DNA from 2 places in the Kitasatospora sp. NPDC059599 genome. Region 1 is predicted to be linked to the other one. Evidence: riboswitches for the same ligand, from Rfam matches in the RefSeq annotation. Region 1 holds a riboswitch; the other holds the start of a gene.
What was found. A riboswitch is a leader RNA that binds a small molecule or an ion and turns the genes downstream of it on or off. The one in region 1 is predicted to bind cobalamin.

Region 1 (6,859 bases):
CCGGACGAAGGCGGCGACGAAGGCGCTGGGCGTCGCGTAGCCGACGCGGCCCGCGACCCTGGTGACGGGCTCCCCCCGGGCGAGGTGCCCGAGGGCCGCGCGCAGCCGGACGGCGGTGCGCCAGCGGGCGAAGGTGAGGCCGGTGTCGGCGGCGAACGCGCGGGCCAGGGTCCTTGCGCTGGAGCCGACCTGACGCCCCCACTGGGCGAGGGTCCGCGGGTCGGCCGGGTCGGCGACCAGGGCGCGGGCGACGTCCAGGGCCCGGGGATCGGCGGGCATCAGCACCTCGATCGAGCGGGCGGCGACCGGCGCCAGGTTGTCGATCAGGACGGCCTGGGCCCGGGCCCGGTGCTCCGGAGCGAGGGCGGCCCCGGCCAGGTGGTCGATCAGGACGGCGACCAGCGGACCCACCGCCAACGGCTGGGGCAGTGACCAGTCGGGCAGCCCGGGGCCCGGGCTGATGTTCAGACTGCGCATGGCGGTGCTGGCCAGGGCGGCGGTCTGGTGCGGGGTGCCGGCCGGGATCCACAGCGCCCGGGTCGGCGGCAGGATCCACTCGCCGTCCCCGGTCGACACGGTCAGCACACCGTTACGAGCCCAGACGACCTGGTGCGTGTCGTGCCAGTGGGTGCCGAACCGACTGCCCGGCGCCAGCGCGTAGGCGCGCACCACGATCGCGGCGGCCACCTGGTCCGCGGTGCCCGGCGGACCGGCCGGAGGTTGTCCGTTTCGCGACATGATCTGGAAGCGTACGCGGTGGTGCCCCACCCGCGTCCTTTCCTAGCCTCTGAGGCATGAACCTCAACCACGCGCGAGTGTGCACCAGCCCCGAATGGGCCCGGCAGTTGCAGACCTCGGTGTTGCCCACGGTGACGGCCGGAGCCGAGTTGGGGACGGTGATGCTGGAGGTCGGCCCCGGTCCCGGTGCCGCCACCGACTGGCTGCGGCACCGCGTCGAGCGGCTCGTCGCGGTCGAGTACGAGCAGCCCGCCGCCGAGGCGCTCGCGGCCCGCTTCGCCGCCACCAACGTCGAGGTCCACCACGGCGACGCCACCGCGCTGTCCTTCCCCGACGACACCTTCGACTCGGTGGCCTGCTTCACGATGCTGCACCACGTCCCCACCCCGGCACTGCAGAACAGGCTGCTCGCCGAGGTCCTGCGGGTGCTGCGCCCCGGCGGCGTGCTGGTGGGCTCGGACAGCCTGCCCGGCGACGGGTTGCACCACTTCCACGAGGGCGACACCTACAACCCGGTGGAGCCGGCGGCCTTCCTGACGCGGTTGCAGACGCTGGGCTTCGTGGACCTCACCATCGGGGTGGGGGGCCGGTTGACCTTCGTCGCCCACAAGCCCGGCCCCGCGGCGGAGGACGACGGCGCCACCGGCATCCGCTGAGCGGCGGGCCCGTCCGTCCCTCCGCTGAGCGGCCGGGGGCCCGCCGGGGCGGGCACGGCACGCCGGCCGTGTCCGCCCCGGGGGTCCGTCCGTGTCCGGTCAGCCGGCGAGTTCCTCCCGCAGGCGGCGGGCGGCGGCGACCAGGCTGTCCAGGGAGGCGCGGGTCTCCGGCCAGCCGCGGGTCTTCAGGCCGCAGTCGGGATTGACCCACAGCCGGTCGGCCGGGATCGCGGCGAGGCCGGCCCGCAGGAGGGAGACGACCTCGTCGGTGTTCGGGACGCGCGGGGAGTGGATGTCCCAGACGCCCGGGCCGACCTCGCGCGGGTAGCCGGCCGCTGCCAGCTCCCCGGCGACCTCCATGTGCGAGCGCGTCGCCTCCAGGGAGATGACGTCCGCGTCGAGGTCGTCGATGGCCGTCATGACCGCGCCGAACTCGGCGTAGCACATGTGGGTGTGGACCTGGGTGTCGGCGCGGACGCCCGAGGTCGCCAGCCGGAAGGACTCGGTGGCCCAGTCCAGGTAGGCCGGGCGGTCCGCGGCCCGCAGCGGCAGGGTCTCGCGCAGGGCCGGCTCGTCGACCTGGACGACGGCGGCGCCCGCGGCCTCCAGGTCGGTGACCTCGTCGCGCAGGGCGAGGGCGACCTGGCGGGCGGTGTCGGCGAGCGGCTGGTCGTCGCGGACGAAGGACCAGGCGAGCATGGTGACCGGGCCGGTGAGCATGCCCTTCACCGGTCGGTCGGTGAGGCCCTGCGCGTAGCCGAACCAGTCGACGGTCATCGGGTGCGGGCGGGAGATGTCCCCGGCGAGGACCGGCGGCCGGACGTAGCGGGTGCCGTAGGACTGCACCCAGCCGTGCCGGGTGGCGAGGTAGCCGGTGAGCTGCTCGGCGAAGTACTGGACCATGTCGTTGCGCTCGGGCTCGCCGTGGACGAGGACGTCCAGGCCGGCCTTCTCCTGGTAGGCGATGACCTCGCGGACCTCGGCCGCCATCCGCTCCCGGTACGCGGTCGCGTCGATCCGGCCCGCCGTCAGGTCGGCCCGGGCGACGCGCAGTTCGGTGGTCTGCGGGAAGGAGCCGATGGTGGTGGTCGGCAGCAGCGGCAGGGCGAGGCGTGCGCGCTGGGCCTCGGCCCGCACGGGGTAGGGCTGGGGACGGCGGGCGTCGGCCCCGGTGACGGCGGCGACCCGGGCGCGCACGGCCGGGTCGCGGGTGATCGGCGAGTGGGCGCGGGAGGCGAGGTCGGCGCGGTTGGCGGCGAGTTCGGCGGTGATCGCGCCGGTGCCCTCGCGCAGGCCACGGGCGAGCAGCGCCGCCTCGGCGGCCTTCTGCCGGGCGAAGGCGAGCCAGCGCAGGATCTGCGGGTCGACGTCGCGTTCGGCGGCGGCGTCGAGGGGCACGTGCAGCAGCGAGCAGGAGGGCGCGACGTCGACCCGGTCGGCGAGACCGAGCAGGGTCGCCAGGGTGGCCAGCGACCTCTCCAGGTCGTTGATCCAGATGTTGCGCCCGTCGATCACCCCGGCCACCAGCCGCTTGCCGGGCAGCCCGCCCACGGCGGCGAGGTCGTCGAGGTTGCCGGCGGCCGGTCCGGTGAAGTCCAGTGCCAGGCCCTCGACCGGGGCCTTGGCGAGGACGGGCAGGGCCTCGCCGAGGCGGTCGAAGTAGCTCGCGACCAGGAGCTTCGGCCGGTCGGCGAGGGCGCCCAGGTCGCGGTAGGCGCGGGCGGCGGCATTCAGCTCGGCCGGGGTGCGGTCCTGGACGAGGGCGGGCTCGTCCAGCTGGACCCACTGCGCCCCGGCCTCCTTCAGGGCGGCCAGCAGCTGGGCGTAGACCGGCAGCAGCCGGTCCAGCAGGGTGATCGGCCGGAAGTCGGCGTCAACGCCGGGGGCGGGCTTGGCGAGCAGCAGGTAGGTGACGGGGCCGACCAGCACCGGCCGGGCGGTGTGGCCGTCGGCGAGGGCCTCGCCGAGCTCCGCGACGGCCTTGGCCGGGTTCGCGACGAAGACCGTGTCGGGGCCCAACTCGGGTACGAGGTAGTGGTAGTTGGTGTCGAACCACTTGGTCATCTCCAGTGGCGCGACGTCCTGGGTGCCGCGCGCCATGGCGAAGTAGCCGTCCAGCGGGTCGGCCTCGACGGCGTCCCGGTGCCGGGCGGGGATCGCGCCGACCGCCACGGTGGTGTCCAGCACGTGGTCGTAGAGCGAGAAGTCGCCGGTCGGGACCTCCCGGACGCCGGCCCGGGCGAGCTGGGCCCGGTTCTCCCGGCGCAGGTCGGCGGCGGTGGTCAGCAGCGCCTCCGCGGTGACCGCGCCCTTCCAGTACCCCTCGATCGCCTTCTTCAGTTCCCGGTTGCGGCCCTGGCGGGGGTAGCCGTGCACGGTGGCGAGGGTTGCCGCGGCTGCGGACTTCGTGGTCAAGGGACTCTCCTTCGCGAGTCTTGCTCCTCAGGGATCCGGAGACGACACGAGGGCGCGAAGGGATGACGGACCGGGCAGCGGCCGCCGCGGAACGTGCGGGGCCTGATCTGCCGGGTATGGTCGCCGACCCGCCCACGAGGTCACCGGATGGCCGCACGCGGATGGTCCGCGGGCGGGCAGTGGCAGGTCTTCGGACTCGCGGGCACGCCCACCCTGTCGAGGGCGGACACCTACTGGCCGTCGCTTCCCAGCCCCTCCCGGGCCCAGTGCGTATGACGGCGGTCGTTCCCACTCACCGCTGCGGGGCAGTCCCGGATTCCCACCGGGTTCCCTCTTGCGACGCGCCTGCCTGGCGGACAGGGCGAACCAGCTGCTCCGCCAGCTTAGGGGCAAACGGCGGGGGCCGGAGGGGAAATCATCTGCGGCGTCCGGATGGTGAGACTCCGCCGCCGTCCCTGGTGGTGCCGGACGCCCGTTCGTGCGGCCGGCGGCCGGGGGCGCGCTGCGGCTCCGCCGGGGGCGGCAGGAAGGCCCGGATGTCCGCGAGCAGTTCGGGCAGGCCCCGGCCGGGGTCGGGCCGCGCGGTCGGGTCGGTTGCCGGGGCGGCATGCGTCCCGGCGTCCGGGCCGGCGTCCTGGTCGGCATTCGTCCCGGCACTCGCCGGCCCGACCCGATCGGCGGGGACGCCCGCCAGCACCCGTTCGGCTTCGCCCAGCAGTTGCAGCGCCCGGTGGAGGTCGAGCCGCATCCGGGCCACCTGGGCCTGTGCCCCGCCCAGTTGACGGCGGGCGGATTCGAGACCGGCGTGCTGCTCCGGGGTCAGCAGGACCACGTCGGTCCCGTCCACCGTCGCCGTTCGGGGCTTCTCACGCTTGGGCATGGCGGCGGGACCTCCCGATTCAGGAGCGCACCGGCCCGGCGGGCAGCGGACCGGCGACCGGGCCCGCCGCGGCTCCGGTGCCGTCCGGGGCCTCGAAACGCACCGTGGGCTCGAAGTTGGCGCGGCGGGCCGCGCGGCGGAAGACGGTCAGCACGGCCGGCCCGACGACGAGCACGGCGGTGAAGGTGGTGACGGCGCGGCCGGTGTCCCAGCCGAGCGAGGTGGCGAGGTCGAACAGCAGGTAGCGGTGCCACTGCTCGGTGAAGGGCAGGCCCGGGAGGTAGGCGATCGAGCTGTTCGGGTCGGTGGAGAACGGCCAGAAGGAGAGGTTCAGCAGGAAGCCGAAGAGGTACCCGGAGAACGCCCCGTACCCGGCCAGCATCGGCACCTCCCAGCGCCGCCGGGCCGGCGGGAGCAGCCCGGCGAGCATGCCGACGAAGGCGCAGCCGAACATCTGGTAGGGCATCCAGGGGCCGACCCCGCCGGTGAGCAGGGCGGAGGCGAACAGCGAGGTGCAACCGAGGGTGAAGCCGAAGCCGGGGCCGAAGACCCGGCCGGCCAGGACGAGGACGAAGAAGACCGTCTCCACCCCGGCCGTGCCGGCGCCGAGCGGGCGCAGCCCGGCGTTGACGGCGGACAGGACGCCGAGCATGGCGAGGGCCTTGGCGTCGATGCCCCCGGCCGAGATCTCGGCGATGACGACGGCAAGGACCAGGACGAGGAGTGCGCCGAAGATCAGCGGCGGGGCGTAATTGGAGCCGAACGTCCCGGGGGCGACGACGAACGGCCAGGTGAAGGCGACCAGGCCGATGAAGGCGGCCAGGGCGACAACGATCCGGGCCCGGCCGGGGATCCGGACGGCGGTCACCGGGCCGTCTCCACGGCTTCCAGCACCCCGGCGACCTGATCGACCGTCAGGTAGCCGAGCGGGGCGAGGATCTTGGCGGTCTGGGGGGCGAAGGTGGGCGAGGCGACGATCACCTCGGCGGTGGGGCCGTCGGCGACAACCTCCCCCTCGGCCATCACGACCACGCGGTCGGCGGCGGAGGCGACGAATTCGACGTCGTGGGTGGAGACCACGACGGTCCGGCCCTCGGCGGCGAGGGCGTCCACGATGCGGGTGAGCGCCGCCTTCGCCCGGTAGTCGAGCCCCCGGGTCGGCTCGTCCAGCAGGACGACCCGTGGTGCGGCGGCCAGTTGGATCGCCAGGACGAGCGCCAGCTGCTGCCCCTCGGAGAGGTCCCGGGGGTGGGTGTCGTCCGGGATCCCGGGGGCCAGGCGGTCGAGGAGCTGCCGCGCGGTCGGCCCGACCGCGCGCTCGGATTCCAGGTCGCCCTGGGCGAGTTCCTGCGCCACCGTCTCCAGGTACAGCAGGTCGGTGGGGGTCTGCGGGACGAGCCCGACCAGCTGCCGGGCCCGGGCGGCGGGCAGGCGCTTGGGGTCCGCGGCCGGGCCTCCCCCGGTGCCGGTGGCCTTGACGCTGCCGCCCTGGCGGGGGCCGGAGCCCTGCAGGGCCCACAGGAGCGAGGACTTCCCGGAGCCGTTGCGGCCCATCAGCGCCGTGACCTCGCCCGCGCGCAACGCCAGGTCGACGTCCCGGACGGCGGCGACCGGACCGTACCGGACGACCACCCCCCGGGCGTCCAGCACCCGTTCCCCCGCCGCGGCTGCCCGGCGCGGCGGGGGAACGGGCACGTCGGTGAGCCGCTGCCGCAGCGGGGCCGCGGCGCGGCGGGCGTCCCGGACGGACAGCGGCAGCGGCTGCCAGCCCGCCAGCCGGCCGAGGCCGACGACGGGCGGCGCGATCGCGGTGCTCCGGAAGACCTCCGCGGGCGGCCCGTGCACCACCGTCCCGTCGCCGGGCAGGTAGGCGACCCGGTCGGCATACTGGACGACGCGTTCCAGGCGGTGTTCGGCGAGCAGGACGGTCACGCCGAGGTCGTGGACCAGCCGGGTGATCGCGGCCAGCACCTCCTCGGCGGCGGTCGGGTCGAGCGCGGAGGTCGGCTCGTCCAGGACCAGCACCCGTGGGTGCGCGGTGAGCACCGAGCCGATGGCGACGCGCTGTTGCTGGCCGCCGGAGAGCTCGTGCAGGGCGCGGTGGCGCAGGTCGGCCAGGCCGAGCAGGTCGAGGGTCTCCTCGACGCGCTTGCGCATGACCTCCGGCGGG
Region 2 (6,859 bases), on a different contig from region 1:
GGCCGCCATGGTGGTCATGATCTCGCTCCTCCGGTCGGGGTCCGTCGGCTCGTACTCCGAGCGTACGCCCGGCGCCGCCGGCCGGAGGAGCGGTCGGTCCCGACCGTCAGCGGGCCGGCACGGTGCGCAGGTAGTCGGCGAGGGCCTCGATCGCGGCCGGGTTGCGCGGGCTCTCCACCAGGTCGACGTAGTCCAGGACGAAGATCCGGTCGTTCCTGATCGCGGAGACGCCGGCCAGCGGCGGGAAGGACTTGAGGAACCTCCGCTTCTCCTCGGCGTCCGGGGTCGCGTAGTCGTTGATCACGATCACCTCGGGGTCGCGCTGCACCACGCTCTCCCAGCCGGCGGTGACCCAGGTGTCGGCGAGGTCGCCCATGATGTTGGTCCCGCCGGCGTTCGCGATGATCCGGTGCGCGGCGGCGAACTTCCCGGCGGTGTACGGCTTGTCCTGCCCGCTGTCGTACAGGAAGACGGACGGGCGGCGCTCGGGCTGCGGGACGGCGGCGATCCGGGCCCTGGAGTCGGCGATCAGCCGGTCGGCGCGGTCCTTGACGTCGAAGATCTCGCCGAGGTTGGCCAGGTCGGTGTAGAGCGCGTCCAGCGGGTCCATCACGCCGCGCTCGCCGCCCCTGCCGCTGCGGCAGGACTCGCTGAGCACGTACGAGTCGACGCCGAGGGCCTTGAACGCCTGCGGGGTGACGCCGCTGCCCTCGTCGAAGCCGTAGTGCCAGCCGGCCAGGACCAGGTCGGCCCGTGCGTCCAGGGCGATCTCCTTGGTGAGCGTCTTCTTGGAGAGCCACGCGGTCTGCTGGTAGCCGTCCTTCCAGGGCACCCGGTCGACCTTGCCCTTGTCGTCGGGCATGACGTAGCCGGCCATCCGGTCGGCGAGGCCGAGGGAGAGCATCAGCTCGGTGATGTTGACGTCGTTGGTGACCGCCCGGGCCGGCTTCTGCGCGAAGGTCAGCTTGTCGCCGCAGTTCTCGACGGTCACCGGGTAGTGGGCGGAGCCGGTGGCGGCCTCCTTCGGGGCGATCTGCGCGCCGCAGGCGGTGAGCCCGAGGGCGAGCAGGGCGGTGGTGGCAACGGCCTTGGTGCGCACGGTGGTTCCTTCGGTGGTTCAGGCTCCGGGGGAGCGGTCGGAGCGGTCGGAGCGGTCGGGGCGGTCGAGGCGGTCGAACAGCAGCTGGACGGCGCCGGTCTCCGGATGCCGGACCGGGGTCGCCCGGACGCCGAACACCCCGGCCAGCAGGGTGGGCGTGAGCACCTCGACGGGCGGCCCGGAGGCGACGATCCGGCCGGCCCGCAGCACGTACAGCAGGTCGCAGTGGCCCGCCGCCAGGTTGAGGTCGTGCAGCGCGGTGAGCACCGTCGGTCCGGCCTCGCGGGCCAGCGCCAGGACCTCCAACTGGTGGGCGATGTCCAGGTGGTTGGTGGGCTCGTCGAGCACCAGCAGGCGCGGCTCCTGGACCAGCGCGCGGGCGAACAGCACCCGCTGCTTCTCGCCCCCGGACAGGCTCAGGAAGCCCCGTCCGGCGAGGTGGTCCGCCCGGACCCTGCGCAGGGCCCCGGCGCAGCGCTCCCGGTCCGCGTCGGTCGGGGCGCCGAACCCGCGCCGGTGCGGCAGCCGGCCCATGGCGACCACCTCGGCGACGGTGAAGTCGAACTCGGCGGAGTGCTCCTGGGTCAGCGCGGCCACCCGTCGGGCGGTCGCGCGCGCGGAGAGCGCGTACAGGTCGTCGCCGTCCAGCCGGACGGCGCCGCCGGCCGGCTTCAGCACCCGGTAGACGCAGCGCAGCAGGGTCGACTTGCCGCTGCCGTTCGGGCCGACGAGGCCGACCACCTGCCCGGCGGCCGCCGCCAGGCTCACCTCGTGGACCAGCCGGGTGCCGGCCAGTTCCACCGAGACGGCTTCGACGGCGAGGTCCTGGGCCCGCGCCCGGCCGGCGGTCTCCGTCCGGCCGGCGGTCCCGGTCGGGTCGGCGGGGCCGGCGGGATGGGCGGGATCGGGCATCCGGGGCACCCCGTTCGAGTCGGTCACCGTCGGCCTCCGAAGGCGTGGCCGCGCCGGCGCATCATCAGCAGGAAGGCGGGCACGCCGAGCACGGCGGTGAACACCCCCACGGGCAGTTCGGCGGGCGCCAGCAGGGTGCGGGAGGCGATGTCCACCCAGACCAGCAGCAGCGCGCCGGCGAGCGGTGCGACCAGCAGCACCCGGCGGTGCGCGGCGCCGACCAGCATCCGTGCCAGGTGCGGCACCAGCAGTCCGACGAAGCCGATCGCCCCGCTGACCGCGACCACCGTGCCGGTGACGGCGGCGGTCACCACGAACAGCTCGCGCCGCAGCCGGTCCGGGTCCACGCCGAGCGAGGCGGAGGTCTCGTCCCCCATGGCGAGCCCGTCGAGCCGGCCGGCGGCGCAGCCGAGGTAGGTCAGCCCGGCCAGCACGGTGCAGCCGGCGATCGGCACCGAGCCCCAGGTGGCGCCGCCGAGGCTGCCGAGCAGCCACATCATGGCGTCCCGGGCGGCTTCGCCGCGGTCCGCGGCGAAGACCATCAGGGTGGTGGCGGCGGAGAAGCCGTAGGAGAGCGCCGTGCCGGTGAGCACCAGTCGCAGCGGGGTGAGCCCGTACGCGGTGCGGGCGGCGAGGTAGACCAGCGCCATCGCGACCAGCGCGGAGCCGAAGGCGGAGGCGGAGACCGCCCACGCCCCGAGCGAGGCGAAGGCGCCGAACAGCAGGACGGCGTTGGCGCCGACGGCCGCGCCGGAGGAGATGCCGAGGACGAACGGGTCGGCGAGCGCGTTGCGCACCAGCGCCTGGACGGCGACGCCGGTCGCGGCGAGTCCGGCGCCGACCACGGCGGCCAGCACGGTGCGGGGCAGCCGGATCTCCCAGACGATCGCGTACGCGGCCGCCTCGTCGGCGTCCAGCCGACCGCCCGTCAGACCGGCGGTCAGCAGCCGCAGCACGCGGGGCAGTGCGATGCCGGAGGACCCGAACGCCACCCCGCAGACCAGTGAGAGCAGCAGCGCGGCGGCGAGGCCGACGGCGAGTGGGACGGCGGGTATTCGGCGGACGGGCGGGCCGACCGCACGGGTCGTGGGTGCGCGGTTCACGGGTGCGCCTTGCCTCGGGCCGCGGGTGTGCCGGGGCGGGCGCGGGCCGCGGGCGTGCCGGGGCGCCGTTCCCCTCGCAGTCCGCGGCGAGTTGTCGGGAGGTCAGCGACCGGGGGCGATCGGGCTGGCGCGGCCGCACCGCTGGTGCGGGCCGTGCTCACCGTTGCGGGTCAGCGCCGGATTCACACCGGACTTCCCCCTCGGACGCCCTGGCAGCATAACAGTCACTCAGGGCAGGCAACCCTTACCGGGTCGGTCCGGGCGTGGACGCACGACCGCCCCCGTCCGGCGGTGCGGACGGGGGCGGTCGGGTGGCGACGCGTCAGGCTCAGGCCTGCTTGGTCTCCCAGAAGATCTTGTCGACCTCGGCGATCAGGTCCAGCAGGGCCTGGCCGGTGGCCGGGTCGGTGGACGCCTTGGCGGCCGAGGCGGCCTTCAGGGTGTCGTTGATCAGCTGGTGCAGCTGCGGGTACTTCTCGAAGTGCGGGGCCTTGAAGTAGTCGCTCCACAGCACCGAGATGTGGTGCTTGACGGCCTCGGCGCGCTGCTCCTTGATGATGACGGCGCGGGCCCGGAAGTGCGGGTCCTCGTTGGCCTGGTACTTCTCCTGGGTGGCCTTGACGGACTCGGCCTCGATCCGGGCCTGCGCCGGGTCGTACACGCCACAGGGCAGGTCACAGTGGGCGTGAGCGGTGGCACGCGGTGCAAACAGACGAGAGAACATGGGAGTCCTTCCTTAGATCGTCTTCCCGCGCCCGAGATTACCCTTCCGCCCTCGTGGTTTCGCGATCGGGCGGTGGGCCTAGGGCAAAAGGCGGACCCGGAACCGGGGTATTCCGGACATCGAACAGGTGACGCTCCGTACGGCAGACTGGGGGCCGGCGGCGCGGGAGGAGGAGTCGTGGCACGGAGCACGGAACCGGGGGGACGGGACCGGGGCGGCGCGCTGCCGTTGGGGCTGGTCGACGTGGCGGGCCGGTCGATGGTCCCGACCCTGCACGAGGGCGACCGCCTGCTGGTCCGCTACGGCGCGCCGATCCGGCCGGGGGCCGTGGTGCTCTTCCGGCACCCCTTCCAGCAGGACCTGCTGGTGGTGAAGCGGGCCGCCGAGCGCCGGTCCGGGGGCTGGTGGCTGCTGTCGGACAACCGCCCGGTGGACAGCGACAGCCGCAGCTACGGCGCGGTCCCGGACGACCTGGTGCTCGGCCGGGTGCTGCTGCGGCTGCGCCCGAGCCCGGCCTGGCTGGCGCCGGGCCGCCGGCTGGAGCGGCTGCTGCTCTCCCCGCGGCTGGCCCGGGTGCCGGGCCTGGCCCGGCGCCTCGGCGTCTGGGTGGAGGAGGTCTGATCCCGGGCGGCCGCCCGCCCGGTTGCGCCCCGTCGCCCGGTTGCGCCCCGTCGCCCGGTTACGCCCCGCCGCCCGGTTGCGCCCCGTCGCCCGGTTGCGCCCCGCCGCCCGGTTGCGCCCCGCCGCCCGGTTGCGCCCCGTCGCCCGGTTACGCCCCGCCGCCCAGTGCGGCCTCCGCCTCCTGGCGCTTGCGGGCCCGGTAGGCGGCCACGTTGGCCCGGGTCGCGCAGCGGTCCGAGCAGTAGCGCCGGGAGCGGTTGGTCGAGGTGTCCAGGTAGGCGTTGCGGCAGGGCGCGGCCTGGCAGATGCCCAGCCGGTCGGCGCCCAACTCGGTGAGGTGGACGGCCAGGCCCATGCAGGCGACCGCGCTGAAGTGCGCGGTGGCGGTCGGCGAGTTGTCGGCCAGGTGCAGGTGCCAGCGCGGCCGTCCGGCGTCGTCCAGGTGGTCGTGCCCGGAGATCAGCGGGCTGACGGGGTACTCCATCAGCAGGCTGTTCAGCAGGTCGACCCCCCGGGTCTCGTCCCCTTCGGCGGCGGCTTCGAAGACCCCGCGCAGCCGGGTCCGCACCGCCCGCAGCCGGGGCAGGTCGGACTCGTCGGCGAGCGCGGCGGCCCGCGACGAGTCGGAGAACAGGGCGCGCACCGCGTCCACGGAGGTCAGCGTGTCGGTGCCGCGCTCGGGCTCCTCGGTGTTCACCAGTCGAACGGCGAGATCGGCGTACGAGGCGAGCTCCACGGCGGTCCTTCCAGAAAATCGGTAACGGGCTGACTGCTTCCAGCCTATTACCCGTGCGGTGCCCCAACGACTCGGGCGAGCATCGGCGCCCGGCAGGAGCTGCCAGCCGGGCGCCGACGGTGACGGTTCAGAGCACCTTGGACAGGAAGGCCTTGGTGCGTTCGTGCTGCGGGTCGGTGAGGACGTCACGGGGGTTGCCGGACTCGACCACCACGCCGCCGTCCATGAACACCAGCGCGTCGCCGACCTCGCGGGCGAAGCCCATCTCGTGGGTGACGACGATCATCGTCATCCCCTCCTCGGCCAGCCCGCGCATGACGTCCAGCACCTCGCCGACGAGCTCCGGGTCGAGCGCCGAGGTGGGCTCGTCGAAGAGCATCAGCTTGGGCTTCATGGCCAGCGCGCGGGCGATCGCCACGCGCTGCTGCTGGCCGCCGGAGAGCTGGGAGGGGTAGCTCTTCGCCTTGTCGGCGAGCCCGACCCGCTCCAGCAGGGCCATGCCGCGCTCGCGCGCGTCGGCCTTGGACTCGCCCTTCACCTGGATCGGAGCCTCGGTGATGTTCTCTATGGCGGTCATGTGCGGGAACAGGTTGAAGCGCTGGAAGACCATGCCGATGTCACGCCGCTTGAGCGCGACCTCGCGGTCCCGGAGCTCGTAGAGCTTGTCGCCCTTGCGCCGGTAGCCGACCAGCTCGCCGTCCACGGAGAGCAGCCCGCCGTTGATCTTCTCCAGGTGGTTGATGCACCGCAGGAAGGTCGACTTGCCGGAGCCGGACGGGCCGATCAGGCAGAACACCTCGCGCGGCTTGACCTCCAGGTCGATGCCCTTGAGCACCTCGACCAGGCCGAACGACTTGCGCACGCCCTCGGCCTTGACCATCGGCTCGCCCGGGACGGTGTCCCCAGGGGTTTTGGTCAGATCGGTCACAGGTGACCACCTCCCTCGAGCCCCGGAACGACGTCGTGCTCCGCCTTCGGGGTCGGCTTGCCGCGGAAGAGGCCGCGCAACCGCTGCATCGGGGTCGGCGGCAGCGTCCTGCTGGTACCCCGAGCGTAGTACCGCTCGACGTAGTACTGCCCGATGGTCAGCACGGAGGTCAGGAACAGGTACCAGAGGCTGACGGTGACCAGCAGCGGGATGGTCTGGAAGGTGCGCGAGTAGATGTTCTGCCCGGCCCGGAACAGCTCCTCCAGCGCGATGACGCTGACCAGCGAGGTGGTCTTGAGCATCGAGATGGTCTCGTTGCCGGTCGGCGGGATGATCACCCGCATGGCCTGCGGGAGGATGATCCGGCGCATGGTCGCGAAGCGGCTCATGCCGAGCGCGTGCGCCGCCTCGGTCTGCCCCTCGTCCACCGACTGGATGCCGCCGCGGACGATCTCCGCCATGTACGCGGCCTCGTTGAGGCCGAGGCCGAGCAGCGCCGCGGTGAAGACCGGGATGAGCGTGTTGGTCGACTCGGACCAGAACGCCGGGCCGAACGGGATGCCGATCGACAGCTTGGGCCACAGCGCGCCCATGAAGTTCCAGAAGACCAGCTGGACCAGCACGGGGGTGCCGCGGAAGACCCAGATGTAGAACCACGCGGTGCCGGACAGCAGGGGGTTCGGGGACAGTCGCATCACCGCGAGGATGATGCCGCCGGCCACGCCCATGAGCATGG

Region 2: another riboswitch for cobalamin. It lies ahead of ACFV04_RS33040 (FecCD family ABC transporter permease); the one in region 1 lies ahead of metE (5-methyltetrahydropteroyltriglutamate--homocysteine S-methyltransferase).

What each region holds. Positions count from the first base shown of each region.
Region 1 is NZ_JBHWCL010000169.1:9,394-16,252, reverse strand. Features, by position in the region: gene ACFV04_RS37660 (AraC family transcriptional regulator) at 1-738, opposite strand, end outside; gene ACFV04_RS37655 (class I SAM-dependent methyltransferase) at 795-1,394, shown strand; gene metE (5-methyltetrahydropteroyltriglutamate--homocysteine S-methyltransferase) at 1,494-3,809, opposite strand; cobalamin riboswitch at 3,990-4,178, opposite strand; gene ACFV04_RS37645 (hypothetical protein) at 4,225-4,689, opposite strand; gene ACFV04_RS37640 (ECF transporter S component) at 4,709-5,557, opposite strand; gene ACFV04_RS37635 (ABC transporter ATP-binding protein) at 5,554-6,859, opposite strand, start outside.
Region 2 is NZ_JBHWCL010000128.1:8,623-15,481, forward strand. Features, by position in the region: gene ACFV04_RS33025 (nuclear transport factor 2 family protein) at 1-18, opposite strand, end outside; gene ACFV04_RS33030 (ABC transporter substrate-binding protein) at 107-1,099, opposite strand; gene ACFV04_RS33035 (ABC transporter ATP-binding protein) at 1,118-2,038, opposite strand; gene ACFV04_RS33040 (FecCD family ABC transporter permease) at 2,035-3,114, opposite strand; cobalamin riboswitch at 3,207-3,355, opposite strand; gene sodN (superoxide dismutase, Ni) at 3,443-3,838, opposite strand; gene sodX (nickel-type superoxide dismutase maturation protease) at 4,097-4,459, shown strand; gene ACFV04_RS33055 (CGNR zinc finger domain-containing protein) at 4,608-5,195, opposite strand; gene ACFV04_RS33060 (amino acid ABC transporter ATP-binding protein) at 5,323-6,075, opposite strand; gene ACFV04_RS33065 (amino acid ABC transporter permease) at 6,120-6,859, opposite strand, start outside.